DNA from 2 places in the Streptomyces sp. NPDC052012 genome. Region 2 is predicted to be linked to the other one. Evidence: riboswitches for the same ligand, from Rfam matches in the RefSeq annotation. Region 2 holds a riboswitch; the other holds the start of a gene.
The links. Region 2 has a riboswitch for thiamine pyrophosphate ahead of thiO (glycine oxidase ThiO). Riboswitches for the same ligand answer to the same signal wherever they lie in the genome.
Positions count from the first base shown of each region.

Region 1: linked by a shared signal. The riboswitch ahead of AB0412_RS21415 (thiamine ABC transporter substrate-binding protein) and the one ahead of thiO (glycine oxidase ThiO) in region 2 are both predicted to bind thiamine pyrophosphate.

Region 1 covers NZ_JBFAXA010000013.1:96,962-104,652, forward strand. The annotation lists gene AB0412_RS21410 (iron ABC transporter permease) at 1-1,215, opposite strand, end outside; gene AB0412_RS21415 (thiamine ABC transporter substrate-binding protein) at 1,281-2,363, opposite strand; TPP riboswitch at 2,443-2,548, opposite strand; gene rlmN (23S rRNA (adenine(2503)-C(2))-methyltransferase RlmN) at 2,569-3,675, opposite strand; gene AB0412_RS21425 (hypothetical protein) at 3,801-4,118, opposite strand; gene AB0412_RS21430 (hypothetical protein) at 4,416-4,730, shown strand; gene AB0412_RS21435 (hypothetical protein) at 4,864-5,535, opposite strand; gene AB0412_RS21440 (phosphatidate cytidylyltransferase) at 5,623-6,750, opposite strand; gene frr (ribosome recycling factor) at 6,750-7,307, opposite strand; gene pyrH (UMP kinase) at 7,438-7,691, opposite strand, start outside.
Region 2 covers NZ_JBFAXA010000001.1:585,514-593,204, reverse strand. The annotation lists gene AB0412_RS02710 (hypothetical protein) at 1-900, opposite strand, end outside; gene metF (methylenetetrahydrofolate reductase [NAD(P)H]) at 957-1,880, opposite strand; gene thiE (thiamine phosphate synthase) at 1,988-2,659, opposite strand; gene AB0412_RS02695 (Rv2175c family DNA-binding protein) at 3,061-3,426, opposite strand; gene AB0412_RS02690 (FAD-dependent oxidoreductase) at 3,490-4,734, opposite strand; gene AB0412_RS02685 (hypothetical protein) at 4,767-5,129, opposite strand; TPP riboswitch at 5,180-5,291, shown strand; gene thiO (glycine oxidase ThiO) at 5,289-6,455, shown strand; gene thiS (sulfur carrier protein ThiS) at 6,452-6,652, shown strand; gene AB0412_RS02670 (thiazole synthase) at 6,655-7,449, shown strand; gene pknB (Stk1 family PASTA domain-containing Ser/Thr kinase) at 7,682-7,691, shown strand, end outside.

The DNA of each region.
Region 1 (7,691 bases), on a different contig from region 2:
CGCGAGCGGCACCAGGATCCACGAGGACCTCAGATCCAGCGGCGGCTCGTCGAGGGCGATCAGGAAACCGAAGCCGACCGTCACCGCGGACACCCCGAGCGGCAGCATCAGCAGCGCGTCGAAACCGCGCACCAGCCGCCCCGCGTCCCTCCGGGTCAGCGCCACCGCGGCGAGCCCCCCGATCAGCACGGCGATGACGGTGGCGGCGACCGCGTACTGCAGCGAGTTGGCGACGGCCTGGATCGGCGCGACCAGGAACACCCCGCCGTCGTCCCGGGTCAGCGCCCGGTAGTAGCCGAGGTCCGCGGCGCCGAAGGAGCGCTCCACCAGCACGGCGAGCGGCAGCACGAGCAGTACGGCGACGGTGGCGACCACCCCGCCGAGCAGCGTCCACTGCCCGGCGCCGCGCGGCCGGCGCGCGGTCACGGACGCGTCCACCAGCCGCAGCGCGGTCTCCCGGCGCCGCACGGTCCAGGCGTGCAGGGCGAGGATCGAGCCGACCGCGACGAACTGGATCATCGTCAGCACGGCGGCCGTGGACAGGTCGAAGATCTCGGAGGTCTGCCGGTAGATCTCCACTTCGAGGGTGGAGAAGGTGGGCCCGCCGAGGATCTGCACCACACCGAAGGAGGTGAAGGTGAACAGGAAGACCATCAGCGTCGCCGCGGCGACGGCGGGCACGAGCGCGGGCAGCGTGACGGTCCGCCAGGCGGTGAAGCGGGAGGCGCCGAGCATCCGCGCGGCCTCCTCCTGCCGCGGGTCGAGCTGCGCCCACAGCCCGCCCACGGTCCGTACGACGACGGCGTAGTTGAAGAAGACGTGCGCGAGCAGGATCGCCCACACGGTGGTGTCCAGGCGTACCCCCCACCACTCGTCGAGGAGTCCGCCGCGCCCCACGAGCGCCATGAACGCCGTGCCGACGACCACCGTCGGCAGCACGAACGGCACGGTGACCACGGCCCGCAGCAGCTGTTTGCCGGGGAACTCGAAGCGGGCGAAGACGTACGCGCCGGGCAGGGCGATCACCAGGGTCAGGGCGGTGGAGACGAGCGCCTGCCAGGTGGTGAACCACAGGACGTGCCGGATGTCCGGCTGGGCCAGCACGTCCCCGATCCGCCCGAGCTGCCAGCCGCCGTCGGTCTTCAACCCCCGCGCGACGATCGCGGCGACGGGGTAGGCGAAGAAGACGGCGAAGAACGCGACGGGCACGGCCATCAGACCGAGCCGCGCCGCGTTCCCGCGCCACCTGGCCGCGGCGCGGCTCACCGGCGCGGTCCGGCTCACTTCAGGACGAGCGAGGTCCACGACTTGACCCACTGGTCACGGTTGTCGGCGATCTTCGCCGGGTCCATGGTCTCCGGGTCCTTCGCCTGCGGCCCGAACTTCACGAACTCCTGAGGCACCTGGGCGCCCTCGCGCACCGGGTAGACGAACATGTTCAGCGGCATGTCGTCCTGGAACGTCTTGCTGATCAGGAAGTCGAGCAGCGCCTTGCCGCCCTCGGGATTCTTCGCGTTGCTCAGCAGGCCCGCGTACTCGACCTGGCGGAAGCAGGTGCCCTCGGCGACGCCGGTGGGCGCGGTGTCCGGCTTCGGGTCGGCGTAGATCACCTCGGCGGGCGGTGAGGACGCGTACGACACGACGAGCGGCCGGTCGCCCTTCGCCTTCTTGCCGCCGGCCGAACCGGAGAACTCCTCGTTGTAGGCCTGCTCCCAGCCGTCGACGACCTTGACGCCGTTGGCCTTGAGCTTCTTCCAGTAGTCCTGCCAGCGGTCGTCGCCGTACTTCGCGGCGGTGCCGAGCAGGAAGCCGAGGCCGGGTGAGGAGGTGGAGGCGTTCTCGGTGACGAGGAGGTCCTTGTACTCGGGCTTGATCAGATCGTCGAAGGTCTTGGGCGGGTCGAGCTTGTGATCGGCGAAGTACTTCTTGTCGTAGTTGACGCAGACGTCGCCGGTGTCGACGGGGGTGACCCGGTGCTTGTCCCCGTCCACCCGGTACTCGGGCAGGATCAGGTCGGAGCCCTTCGCCTCGTACGGCTGGAACAGCCCGTTGTCGAGGGCGCGGGACAGCAGGGTGTTGTCGACGCCGAAGAAGACGTCGCCCTGGGGGTTGTCCTTGGTCAGGATCGCCTTGTTGACGGCCTGCCCGGCGTCGCCGTCCTCGAGGACCTTGACCTTGTAGCCGGACTGCTTCTCGAAGGCGGCGACGACGTCCTCGGACGCGGCCCACGAATTGTGGCTGACCAGGGTCACGGTCTTCGACCCGCCGCCGCTCGGGTCGTCGCCGTCGGACGACCCGCACGCGGACAGCGTGACCAGCCCCAGCCCGACGGCCAGGACGGTGACCTTCTTGGTGATGCTCACTGGATTCCTCCTGGAGTGACCAGGAAGAGACGCGGCCCTGCCCGGGACACCCGTGAGGGTCCCGGGCAGGGCGCAACAGCTCGAGTGGTGACCGATCTCCCTACCCAGAATGACCTGGGCCAGGTTCGGAGGGTCTGCGGCCGGTGCCGCACTCTCAGCGCTGTGGCGCTCCCCTGTCGGAATATGAAGGTGTACGCCGGTCAGGTTACCGCTCGCTCGCGGCGAGCTGACCACAGGCCCCGTCGATCTCCTGGCCACGGGTGTCCCGGATGGTGACCGGCACACCGTGCGCGGCGATCGCCTCCACGAACGCCTTCTCGTCCTCGGGCCGCGAGGCGGTCCACTTGGAACCGGGCGTGGGGTTCAGCGGGATGAGATTGACATGCACGGGCCGCCCCTTGAGCAGCCGTCCGAGCCGGTCACCGCGCCACGCCTGGTCGTTGATGTCACGGATGAGCGCGTACTCGATGGACAGCCGCCGACCGGACTTGGCCGCGTACTCGAACCCGGCGTCGAGCACCTCGCGCACCTTCCACCGGGTGTTCACGGGGACGAGGGTGTCGCGCAGCTCGTCGTCCGGGGCGTGCAGGGAGATGGCGAGCCGGCACTTGAAGCCCTCGTCGGAGAACCGGTGAATCGCCGGAACGAGCCCCACCGTCGACACGGTGATCCCCCGCTGCGACAGCCCGAGCCCGTCCGGCTCGGGGTCGGTGAGGCGGCGAATGGCCCCCACGACCCGCTTGTAGTTGGCGAGCGGCTCGCCCATGCCCATGAACACGATGTTGCTCAGCCGCGCGGGCCCGCCGGGCACCTCCCCGTCCCGGAGCGCCCGCATCCCGTCGACGATCTGATGCACGATCTCCGCGGTGGACAGATTCCGGTCGAGTCCCGCCTGCCCGGTCGCGCAGAACGGACAGTTCATCCCGCACCCGGCCTGCGAGCTGATGCACATGGTCACCCGGTCCGGGTACCGCATCAGCACGGACTCGACGAGCGTCCCGTCGAACAGCTTCCACAGCGTCTTGCGGGTGGTGCCCTGGTCGGTCGACAGATGCCGCACGACGGTCATCAGCTCGGGAAGCAGCGCCTCCCGCAGCCGCCCGCGGGAACCGGCCGGGATGTCCGTCCACTGCTCCGGATCATGCGCGTACCGCGCGAAGTAGTGCTGCGACAGCTGCTTGGCACGAAACGGCTTCTCACCGACCGCAACGACCGCCTCCTTGCGCTCGGCAGGCGAGAGATCGGCAAGATGCCGCGGCGGCAGCTTGGCTCCGCGCGGCGCGACAAAGGTAAGTTCTCCGGGCTTAGGCATGGCTGTACCAGTGTCGCAGATCGACTCGGGTGACCTGCGGGTGTTGGCTGCCACACCTGTCGCTGGTGGTCGTCGCTGGTCGCCCGTGAGCGGCCTCGGACGGCCCGGGGACGGCCCAGCGGCGATCACTCGTCGGTTGCCAGCCACTCATCGAGCCGGACCTTGACCTGGTGGTTGTGGTCGACGTGCCAGAGGACCTGTCCACGAACGAGGGCCCCTAGGGCGGGGAGATTCATTCCGAGCGGCATGGCCGTGATCTCCGCCAACGCCACGGCGTCGGGCACGCCCTTTATCCGCAGGAAGACCCCGAATGGCCGGCGCCCGACGACCTTGCCGGTGATCCAGTGACCCACGGGTAGGGCCGCCACGGTTGCCGCCCAACTCCGCCGCCTGTCCTCGGCAGCCGGCACTTCAGGGTCCGTCGGCCACGCGTACTCGTCCATCTCTGGATCATGCAGTCCTGGGACCGGTGCTTGGAAGACGCGGGCAAGCATGGGTGGGCTGGGACGGCGGTACCACGCCAATGCTGTGCTGTGCCGTCGAGTACCACTGCCGTTCGCCGTCGTTGCCGTCAGCGCTGCCGTCACTGCCGTCGGCGGTGGGGCCGGGTGAGCAGGCGAGCGCATGGCCCGGACGTCCTTCCCCTTCTGCAAAGCCTGAGAGCCGGCATCGGATCTCGCAGGGCGCTTCGGGGCGGCCTAGGCTGTGATCAGGGGACCCTCGAGTAGAAGGGACCCGAGATGCACTTCGTCCTGATCGCGACCCACACTCCGGAAGTCTGTCCGACCTCCAACGCGACAACGCGCGACCTGCTGCTGCAGACCGCCCCCGACACCCCGAACCTCGCCCAGAAGGCAGGCGTCGAGATCGTGGCCGGCCCCTTCGTCAACCGCGAGCACACGATCGTCGTGGTCGTACGGTCCGACAAGGTCGAGAACGTCGACCGCTTCCTGGTGGAGTCTCGTCTCACCCACTGGAACCGCGTCCGCGTGCTGCCCTCGCTGACCATGGAGGAAGGGCTCGCCGAAGTCGAAGCACAGACGCCGATCTTCTGAACCCGCCCGCTCAGGCACGCGGCCGGTGCCTCAGCGCCGCGTGCCGCCATCTCGGGGACCGCTCCGACCGTTCGGGGGACGTTTCCTTGATCATGGAGGCCGACGGCCCTGCCCGGCCCGGCGGCCTCTCCGGTCAGCGGACGGCCTGGGCCATCGCGTCGCGCAACGTGGCCACCTGGCGCTCGACCTCGCGGTAACGGTCGCCGATCTTGAACTCGGGCGTCGGAATGACCCGGCCCTCGTCCAGGGCGGTCAGCCGGTCGCCGAGCGCCGCGAGGTCCGCCTGCCAGCCGTACCAGCCCCCCGCACCCTGCGCGGCGTGCAGTTCGTCCTGCGCCGCGCGCACGGCGGCGTACACCCGCTCGCGCAGGGGGACCAGTTCCGCGCGCAGGCGCTCGGTCTTCATCCTGACTTCGACGAGAGCCTCCGTCATGCCGACGAGTTCCTCGCCTGCTTCCGCCATGCCGTCGGCCTGCTCCACCATCACCTCCAGCCACGGCAGCGCCGCGTCGACGCCGTTGCGCAGCTCGGCGACGGCACGCTCCCGGTTGTCCAGGTACTGCTGGGCCACGTCCTGCAGGCGGCCGAGCGTCGAGAGGGCGGCCTCCAGCTGCGGGCTGATGGCGTCGACGGGCACACCGTCCCGCCCGCCGAGCAGCGCCTGGACGGCCTCGATCTCCCCCAGCGTGGCGGCGACCAGTTCCATCAGCCCCTCATGGGCCTGGTCGGTCGAGCTCAGCGTCTGCTCGACCGCCTCCAGGTTCTCGTCCGCCTGGTCACGTCTGGTGCGCTTGCGCCCCCACATACACCCCACCCCTCCCGTGCACGACGATCACGGTGCGGTGATCATATGCCCGGAAGGGGTGGGTCGGGAGTGCTGTGGAACGGCTGTTCAGCCGGACCCCACGAAGAGCACGAGCAGCAGCCACACCACCGGCGCCGTCGGCAGGAGTGAGTCCAGGCGGTCCATGATGCCGCCGTGGCCCGGGAGGAGGGTGCCCATGTCCTTGATGCCCAGATCGCGTTTGATCATGGACTCGCCGAGGTCGCCCAGCGTCGCGCTGGCCGCGACGGCGAGGCCGAGCAGCAGGCCCTGCCACCAGGTGCCGTCGTCGATGAGGAACTGCATGCACAGGGCGCCCGCCACCATGGCGAAGGAGACCGCGCCGAGCAGCCCCTCGCGGGTCTTGCCGGGGCTGATCCGCGGAGCGAGCTTGTGCTTGCCGAAGCGCCAGCCGACCGCGTACGCGCCGGTGTCGCTGACGACCGTCAGCAGCAGGAAGGTCAACACGCGCCAGGCGCCGTCGTCGGCGGTGAGCATCATCGCGACGAAGGTCGCCAGGAACGGCACGTAGAACGCCGCGAACAGGCCCGCCGTGACGTCCTTGAGGTAGCCCTCGGGCGGCTCGGTCATCCGCCAGACCAGCACCGCCAGCGCGGTGAGCGCCATGGCGACCCACGCGCCCTCGGCGCCCCCGACGTATCCGGAGATCACCATGGCCGCACCGCCGAGCGCGAGCGGCACCAGCGGCGCCTTGATGCCCTTGCGCTCCTGGAGCCGCTTCGTGAGCTCCCACAGGCCCACCACCACGGCCACGGCGATCACACCGACGAAGACGGCCTTCACGACGAACAGCGAGGCGACGATCACGGCACCGAGGCCGACCCCGACGCCTATCGCCGCACCGAGGTCGCGCCCGGCGCTCTTCTTCGGCGGCCGAGGTGCCGGCTGCGAGGCGTCGGGCATGGGCTCCGGATTCTGCGGCACCTCCCCCGGGTGGGTGCGTGCCTGCGTCGTCTCGTCTCGGAACAGGGGGCCGCTCAGCCGGGCGGCCCCCCGGTCCGCATCCTGGTCTCCGCCGTGCGCGGGCACGTCGGCCACGTAGGGCAGGGGGCGAGTCTGCTGCGCGTTGTGCGCATCGTACGCGGGACCCGCCGGGGCAGCCCCCTGGACAGGCCCCTGGTCGGACGGCCCCCAGTACCCGGTCTGCGGCGGGGTTCCCCAGGAAGAGTCGTTCATCAGACCTCGAGCAGCTCTGCTTCCTTGTGCTTCAGGAGCTCGTCCACCTGGGCGACGTACTTGTGCGTGGTGTCGTCGAGCTCCTTCTCCGCGCGGCGGCCCTCGTCCTCGCCGATCTCGCCGTCCTTGATCAGCTTGTCGATGGCGTCCTTGGCCTTGCGGCGCACCGAGCGGATGGACACCTTGGCGTCCTCGCCCTTGCCCTTGGCGACCTTGATGTACTCGCGGCGGCGCTCCTCGGTCAGCTCGGGGAACACCACCCGGATGATGTTGCCGTCGTTGCTCGGGTTGACGCCCAGGTCGGAGTCGCGGATCGCCTGCTCGATGTTGCGCAGCGCGCTCTTGTCGAACGGCGTGACCACGGCCATGCGCGGCTCGGGCACGGAGAACGAGGCCAGCTGGTTGATCGGCGTCGGCGCGCCGTAGTAGTCGGCCACGATCTTGTTGAACATCGCCGGGTGCGCACGGCCGGTGCGGATCGCGGCGAAGTCCTCCTTGGCGACCACGACGGCCTTCTCCATCTTCTCCTCGGCCTCGAGGAGGGTCTCTTCGATCACCACTTGCTCCTGCGTGTCTTGAGTAGGCCCGGCTGCGGTTCCGTTGTCTCGGCGGCGGCCGGCTGCGTCGCGTCTTCTTTCTGCACGGTTCCCGACCGGCGGGACATTGTCCATCCCCCGGTCAGGGTGATCAGCCGTGGCTGACCTGGTCACCCACCAGCGTGCCGATCTTCTCACCCTTGACGGCGCGGGCGATATTGCCCTCCGCCAGAAGCTCGAAGACCACGATCGGGAGCTTGTTGTCGCGGCACAGCGTGACGGCCGTGGCGTCGGCGACCTTCAGATCGCGCGTGATGACCTCCCCGTAGCCGAGGTGGTCGAACTTCACCGCGTCGGGGTTGGTCTTCGGGTCGGAGTCGTAGACCCCGTCCACGCCGTTCTTGC
Region 2 (7,691 bases):
CGCCGGAGGCTGCTGCTGGTCACCCTGGTACGGGTACGCCTGCTCCGGCGGGAGTTCACCGCCGTACGGGTCGTCGGTGCTGCGCTGCTGCGGGACCCACAGGCCACCTGCCGGGGTCTCGCCGCCGTAGGTGCCGGTGTACTGGTCCTGGCCGTAGCCCTGCTGCTGGCCGTACTGCTGCGGGTCGGCGTAGCCGGTGTCGTACCCGGTGCCGCCGTAGGTCGGGGTGCCGATGTACGGGTCGGAGTAGGCGGCGTACTGCTGCTGGCCCGTGTCGTAGCCCTGCTGGCCGTAGCCGGAGTAGTCGTAGGAGGCGTAGCCCTGGTCGGCGCTCTGGGTGGCCGCGGCGTACTGGTCCTGGGTCTGGGTGCCGTACCCGGTGTCGTAGACGCCGTACGAGCCGGTGTCGTCGGACAGGGGCTGCGGGGCGTAGACGGCGGTGGTCTCGGCGGCCGTCTGCCGGTCGGAGCGGCCGGGGGTGAAGACGTCGTCGCGGTCGTAGTCGTCGTCCGTGCCGTACGAGGCGGCCCGGTCGCGGTGTTTCGTGCCCTCGCCGTGGGCGTCGCCCGACGCCTCGAGGTCGGAGACCTCCAGGGTCGGCTCCTCGCGCCCGCGGTCGCGGCGACCGGTGGCGGCGGCCAGCATCGGGGCGTTGACCGCCCAGCCGGCGGCGAAGCCGCGGCGGAACGACAGCGTGACGTAGGTCTGGCCGACCGCGAAGGCGGCGGCGCCCAGCCCGATGACGACGACGGACGGGATGAGCACACCGACCACGACACCGAGGAAGCCGACGAAGGCGAGCAGCCGCCAGCGCAGCCGCGCCTTGTACTGCAGCAGCACCTCGCCGAGCAGCCACAGCGCGACGATGCCGAACGCGATATAGAGGACCGTCCAGCCCATGTACGCCCCTCTCCCAGTGGCCGCTACGCAGTGTGTCGTACGTCGGTGCGACCGGTCTAGGCCTGCGGTGGGTGGTGCAGGCCCAGATTCTCGTAGATTTCCAGCGTCGCCGTGGAGTTGTTCAGCGTGATGAAGTGCAGTCCGGGCACTCCCTCGGCCAGCAGCCGCGCGCAGAACTCCGTGGCGAAGTCGATTCCGATCGAGCGTACAGCGGCCGGATCGCCTTTGGCTGTGAGGATCCGCTCTTTCAGGGCGTCCGGGAAGGACGCGTTGGTGAGGGACGGGATCCGCTCCAGCGTCTTCACACTGGCGATGGGCATGACCTCGGGGATGATCGGCGTCTCGCAGCCGGCGGCCGCGACCCGGTCGCGCAGCCGCAGGTAGTCCTCCGGGTGGAAGAACATCTGCGTGATCGCGTAGTCCGCGCCCGCCCGGCACTTGTCGACGAAGTGACGGACGTCGTCCTCCCAGTCGGTGGAGCGGGGGTGCATCGCGGGGAAGGCGGCGACGCCCACGCAGAAATCACCGGACGCCTTGATCAGTTCGACGAGTTCGGCGGCGTAGGTGAGGCCCTGGGGGTGCGGCACCCACTCGCCCATCGGGTCGCCGGGCGGGTCGCCGCGCAGCGCGAGCATGTTGCGGATCCCGGCGTCGGCGTACTGCCCGATGATGTTGCGCAGGTCGGCGACCGAGTGGTCGACCGCCGTGAGGTGGGCGATCGGGGTGAGCGTGGTGTCCGAGGCGATCGCCTCCGTCGCCTTGACCGTGCCGGCGCGGGTGGAACCGCCCGCGCCGTAGGTCACGGAGACGAAGTCGGGGGCCACGGCCTCGACCCGGCGCAGCGCGTTCCACAGGTTCCGCTCGCCCTTCGGGGTCTTGGGGGCGTAGAACTCGAACGAATAGGTCGTCTTTCCTGTCGCGAGCATGTCGCGCACGGTTCGCGCGTGGTCGGACCTGATGGATGCGGTGCCGAGGGCCATACGGGCAGGTTAGCCAGGGGTGGGCGGTCCCCCAACCGGATGCGGGAGAATTGTCTGAATTGTCGACTTGTTGTCCACCCCTTGGACACACTTGAGACAAACGCGCGTCATCCGCGGTCCGGCGCCTGCCGCACGCGGTGGGCGAGCTCCGCCGCCGCCGCGCCGGGATCGTCCGCCTCGGTGATGGCCCGGACGACGACGACCCGGCGGGCGCCGGCGTCCAGGACCTGGTCGAGGTTGCCGAGATCGATACCGCCGATGGCGAACCAGGGGCGGTCGGTGCCGAGAGCGGCGGTGTGGCGGACCAGGTCGAGGCCGGGGGCGTGCCGGCCGGGCTTGGTGGGGGTGGGCCAGCAGGGGCCGGTGCAGAAGTAGTCGACGCCTTGTTGAGCGGCGGCCGCGGTGGCCTCGGACTCGGTGTGCGTGGAGCGGCCGATGAGTACGTCCGGGCCGAGGATGGCCCGCGCCGCGGGGACCGGGAGGTCGCCCTGGCCGAGGTGGAGGACGTCGGCGGTGGCGGCGTGGGCGACGTCCGCACGGTCGTTGACCGCGAGCAGCTTGCCGTGCTTGGCGCAGGCCTCGGCGAAGACGGCGAGGTGCTCCAGTTCCTCGGCGGCCTCCATGCCCTTGTCGCGGAGCTGCACGATGTCGACGCCGGCGGACAGGACGGTGTCGAGGAACTCCGCGAGGTCGCCCTGGCGTGTGCGGGCGTCGGTGCAGAGGTAGAGACGGGCGTCGGTGAGACGGGCCCGGGCGGAAGTGGCAGCGGAGTCGGGCATTCGGGGCCCCCAGGGTTTCGAGGTCGGTCGGCGGTGATGGTGCGCGCCCGCCAGGGACCCTATGCAGGTGCTGTCGGTGACGTCGGCCGGGGGTGGGTGTCGCTCGCCCGCGCCGGCGGGGCGCCGCTGCGCCCACCCTCCCCCACTCTCGGCTTCGCTCGAGCGGGGGGACCCCCATCGCCCTGGGGCACCTCCCAGGCCCTCAAGGCACTGGGGGAGGCACGACCGCCCGCAGCTACCGACGTGGGGACACGGCTGCGGCGCGTGCGGGCGCAGCTCGGTTACGGGCCGCTGCCCGGCAGGGTCTCGGCGGCCGGGGGTTTCGGTCTTCTCCGCCGGCGCCCTCGATCCGCAAGGGCGCCGGGCGGTTGTTCGTCAGGCTCTCGGGGTCCGAAGGCGGGTCAGACCGCGAGGGCCTGGGCGCGGCGCTTCACCTCCGTGCCGCGGTTCTCGCTCAGTGCCTGCGCGGGGGTGCCCGGCAGGGACGGGTCGGGAGTGAAGAGCCACTCCAGCATCTCTTCGACCGTGAAGCCGTCGTCCCGCAGGAGCGTCAGGGTGCCGGAGAGGCCCTTGACGACCTTGTCCCCGTCGATGAAGGCGGCGGGCACGTGCAGCGCGCGGTTCTCACCCCGGCGCACGGCGATGAGCTGGCCCTCCTTGACCAGCTGCCGAACGCGCGTCACCTCGACGCCGAGCTTCTCGGCGATGTCGGGCAGGGTGAGCCAGGCGGGGACGAGAGCATCGATCTTTGCGTCAATCTCGGTCACGGGACAAGCGTGCCATCTGCCACTGACAGTCGGAAGTCAGCCCCACCCACCAGCGCGAACGCGTCACGCCGTCGCCGACTTCAGAGGGCGGGCCGGGTCCGCGATCAGGCGGGGGTCCATCGTCGCCCCCGCCTCGATCAGCCGACGCCCCTGTGCGAGGTCCCGGGGCCGCCCCACCGCCAGCAGCGCCACCAGACGGGACCGCCGCAGCCAGCACACGGTCCACGCCGGGCCGGACGGGTCGCCGCGCCACACGATCCGGTCGGCGTCCGCGTGGTGACCGGCGTACTGGACGAAGCGCCCGAACTGCTCGGACCAGAAGTACGGCACCGGGTCGTACACCGCCGGAGGCTCACCCGTGGCCGCACCGAGGATGTTCGCGGCGACCGTGCGGGGCCCCTGGAGGGCGTTGTCCCAGTGGTGGACGAGCAGCCGTTCGCCGTAGCGCCCGGAGGGGAAGGACGCGCAGTCGCCGACGGCGTAGACATCGGGGACGGACGTCGCCAGGTGGCGGTCGGCGACCACCTCGCCGTACGCGCCGAGCCGGACCCCGGACCCGGCCAGCCAGGCGGTGGCGGGGCGGGCGCCGATCCCGACGACCACCGCGCCCGCGGGCAGCCGTGAGCCGTCGTCGAGCAGCACCGCGCCGGGCTCGACGCGCTCCACGCGTGCGTGCGTCCGCAGCTCGACTCCCGCGTCGGCGTACCAGGCGGTCATGGGGGCGGCCACCTCCGCGGGCAGCGCCTCGGCCAGCGGCCGGTCGGCGGCCTCGACGACGGTGACCGCGCAGCCCGCCTCGCGCGCCGCCGTGGCGAACTCGGCGCCGATCCAGCCGGCGCCGACCACCACGATGTCGTGCTGCCGGGCGAGCACGGGCCGCAGCCGCTCGGCGTCGTCGAGGGTGCGCAGCAGGTGCACGCCGGGCACGCCGTCCGCGCCGGGCAGCCGGACCGGTTCCGCGCCGGTGGCGATCACCAGGACGTCGTACGGGACGGGCCCGGCCTCGGTGTCCAGCCGGTGGTCGGCGGGGCGCAGGCCGAGCACCTCGCAGCCGAGCCGCAGGTCGATGCCGAGCGCCTCGAAGTCGACGTCGAAGGCGGAGTCCTCGGCCTTGCCGAGCAGCACGGCCTTGGACAACGGCGGCCGGTCGTACGGCTGGTGGGGCTCGGCGCCGATGAGCAGCACCGTGCCGCCGAACCCCTGCTCGCGCAGGGCGACCGCGGTCTGGACGCCGGCCATGCCCGCGCCCGCCACCACCACCCGGCGCGTCTCGTCGGACGACTCCGGTTCCTGCGTCTGCTCGCTCACCTGATCACCATAAGCACCTGACGTTTTGTCAGTCAGTCCCCCTGGGCCACGACCTGCGCCACGACCTGTTCCACCACGCTGGTCCCACTGCCCGGCTGCGACTCCCACTCCCAGCTCTCCTCCAGCCGGACCCGCCCGTCGGGCAGGTCCACGACCGTCGACACACAGTGCCCCGAGGAGGTCGTGCCGTCCCGCTTGAGCTGCACGTACCGGAAGTCCAGCCGGTCCCCGTCCCGGGTGCCCAGCAAGTGGCCGCGTACGACGTCGCCGCCCGCGTAGTCGGCCCAGATCTCGCCGTCCCGCTCGTGGTAGCGGAAGCGGGTGCGGGTGCCGACCTGGCCCGGTGCCTGGTCGGCGACCGGGGCGAGGACGAGACCGTCGAGCGAACGGGCCACGGCTGGGCTCCCTTACAAGGTCGGTGCTCCGGGGGCTAGGGTGGCCAACGTAAAGCACTCGCGGGAGCCCGGACGCACCGGGCTGAGAGGGAGGCTGGCGGCCTCCGACCGTACGAACCTGATCCGGGTCATGCCGGCGAAGGGAGGGGCTGGACGCCCATGTCGCGTACGCGCACGTCCGACGTCCTTGTCATCGGGGGCGGAATCATCGGTCTGGTCACGGCCTGGCGGTCCGCGCAGCGCGGTCTCGCCACGACCGTGGTGGATCCCGAGCCGGGCGGCGGGGCCGCCCAGGTGGCTGCCGGGATGCTGGCCGCCGTCACGGAACTGCACTACGGCGAGCAGACCCTGCTCGCCCTGAATCTCGCCTCCGCACGCCGCTACCCCGACTTCGCGGCCGAACTGACCGAGGCCACCGGACACGACCTCGGCTACCGCCGCTGCGGCACGCTCGCGGTCGCCCTGGACGCCGACGACCGGGCCCATCTGCGCGAGCTGCACGCGCTGCAGCAGCGGTCGGGGCTGGATTCACAATGGCTGTCCGGGCGGGAGTGCCGGCGGCTGGAGCCGATGCTCGCGCCGGGTGTGCGCGGCGGGCTGCGCGTGGACGGCGACCACCAGATCGATCCGCGGCGGCTCGCGGCGGCGCTGGTGACGGCCTGTGAGCGCGCGGGCGTGGTGCTGCACCGCGCGTGGGCCGAGCGGCTGGTCGTCGCCGGGGACCGGGCGGCGGGCGTGGTCACCGCCGGCGGGGCCGAGCTGAACGCCGGGCAGGTGGTGCTGGCCGGAGGCAGCCTGAGCGGGCGGCTCGCGGGGGTCCCGCAGGACGTGGTGCCGCCGGTACGGCCGGTGAAGGGGCAGGTCGTACGGCTGACGATGCCCGCCGAGTACGGGCCGTTCCTGAGCCGGACCGTGCGGGCCGTGGTGCGCGGCAGCCACGTCTATCTGGTGCCGCGCGAGAGCGGCGAGCTGGTGATCGGGGCGACCAGCGAGGAGCTGGGCTGGGACACCACCGTCACCGCGGGCGGCGTGTACGAGCTGCTGCGCGACGCCCATGAGCTGGTGCCCGGGATCACCGAGCTGCCGCTCACCGAGACCCGGGCCGGACTGCGGCCGGGCTCGCCCGACAACGCTCCGCTGCTCGGGCCGACGGGGCTGGAGGGGCTGCTGCTGGCCACCGGGCACTACCGCAACGGTGTGCTCCTCACGCCGGTGACCGGCGACGTCATGGCCCATGTGCTGACCACGGGGGAACTCCCCGCCGAGGCCCGGCCGTTCACGCCCCGGCGCTTCACCGCCGACGCACTCATGGAGCAGTCCGCATGAACATCTCGGTCAACGGGGAACCCCGAGAGGTCGAGTCCGGAACCCGTCTCGTCGTCGTCGTGACGTCGCTCACCGCGGCGCCCTCGGGCGTGGCCGCGGCCCTGAACGAAACCGTCGTCCCGCGCACGCAGTGGGCCTCCACTCCCCTCTCCGAGGGTGACCGCGTGGAAGTCCTCACCGCCGTCCAAGGAGGCTGATCATGGCCGACGATCCCTTCGTCCTCGGTGGTACGTCCTTCACGTCCCGCCTGATCATGGGCACCGGAGGGGCGCCGAGCCTCGATGTGCTGGAGCGGGCGCTGGTGGCGTCCGGGACGGAGCTGACGACCGTCGCGATGCGGCGGGTGGATCCCTCGGTGCACGGGTCGGTGCTGTCCGTGCTGGAGAAGCTCGGGATCCGGGTGCTGCCGAACACGGCGGGGTGCTTCACCGCCGGGGAGGCGGTGCTCACCGCGCGGCTGGCGCGGGAGGCGCTGGGTACCGATCTGATCAAGCTGGAGGTCATCGCCGACGAGCGGACGCTGCTGCCGGATCCGGTCGAGTTGCTGGAGGCGGCGGAGACGCTGGTGGACGACGGGTTCACGGTGCTGCCGTACACCAATGACGACCCGGTGCTGGCGCGGAAGCTGGAGGACGTGGGGTGTGCGGCGGTCATGCCGCTGGGGTCGCCGATCGGGTCGGGGCTCGGGATTCGCAATCCGCACAACTTCGAGTTGATCGTGGAACGGGCCGGGGTGCCGGTGATTCTGGATGCGGGGGCCGGTACGGCGTCGGATGCGGCGCTGGCGATGGAGCTGGGGTGTGCGGGGGTGATGCTGGCGTCCGCCGTCACCCGGGCGCAGGAGCCGGTGCTGATGGCTCACGCCATGCGGAGTGCGGTGGAGGCGGGGAGGCTGGCTCGGTTGGCCGGGCGGATTCCGCGGAGGCATTTCGCCGAGGCGTCGTCTCCTGCGGAGGGTTTGGCCGTGCTGGATCCTGAGCGTCCTGCCTTCTGAGCCGGCGCTGCTCTCCCGTCCTGCTCTCCCACCCACGCACCACCCGTTTCCGGTCGGTCGAGAGGTGGGCGCTCCCCGTGGGGGGCGATCGCCGTCGGCGGCTGCGGGTGAGTGGGGGGGCAGCTCTGGTGCTTCCCGGCGTGTGCGAGACGCGTCACAGGTGCGCTGCAATAGGGGTCCGAACAGGGGTGGACGGGGTCGGGGTGTCGGTTGTGGCTCGTAGACTCCCTGCGTGGACACGA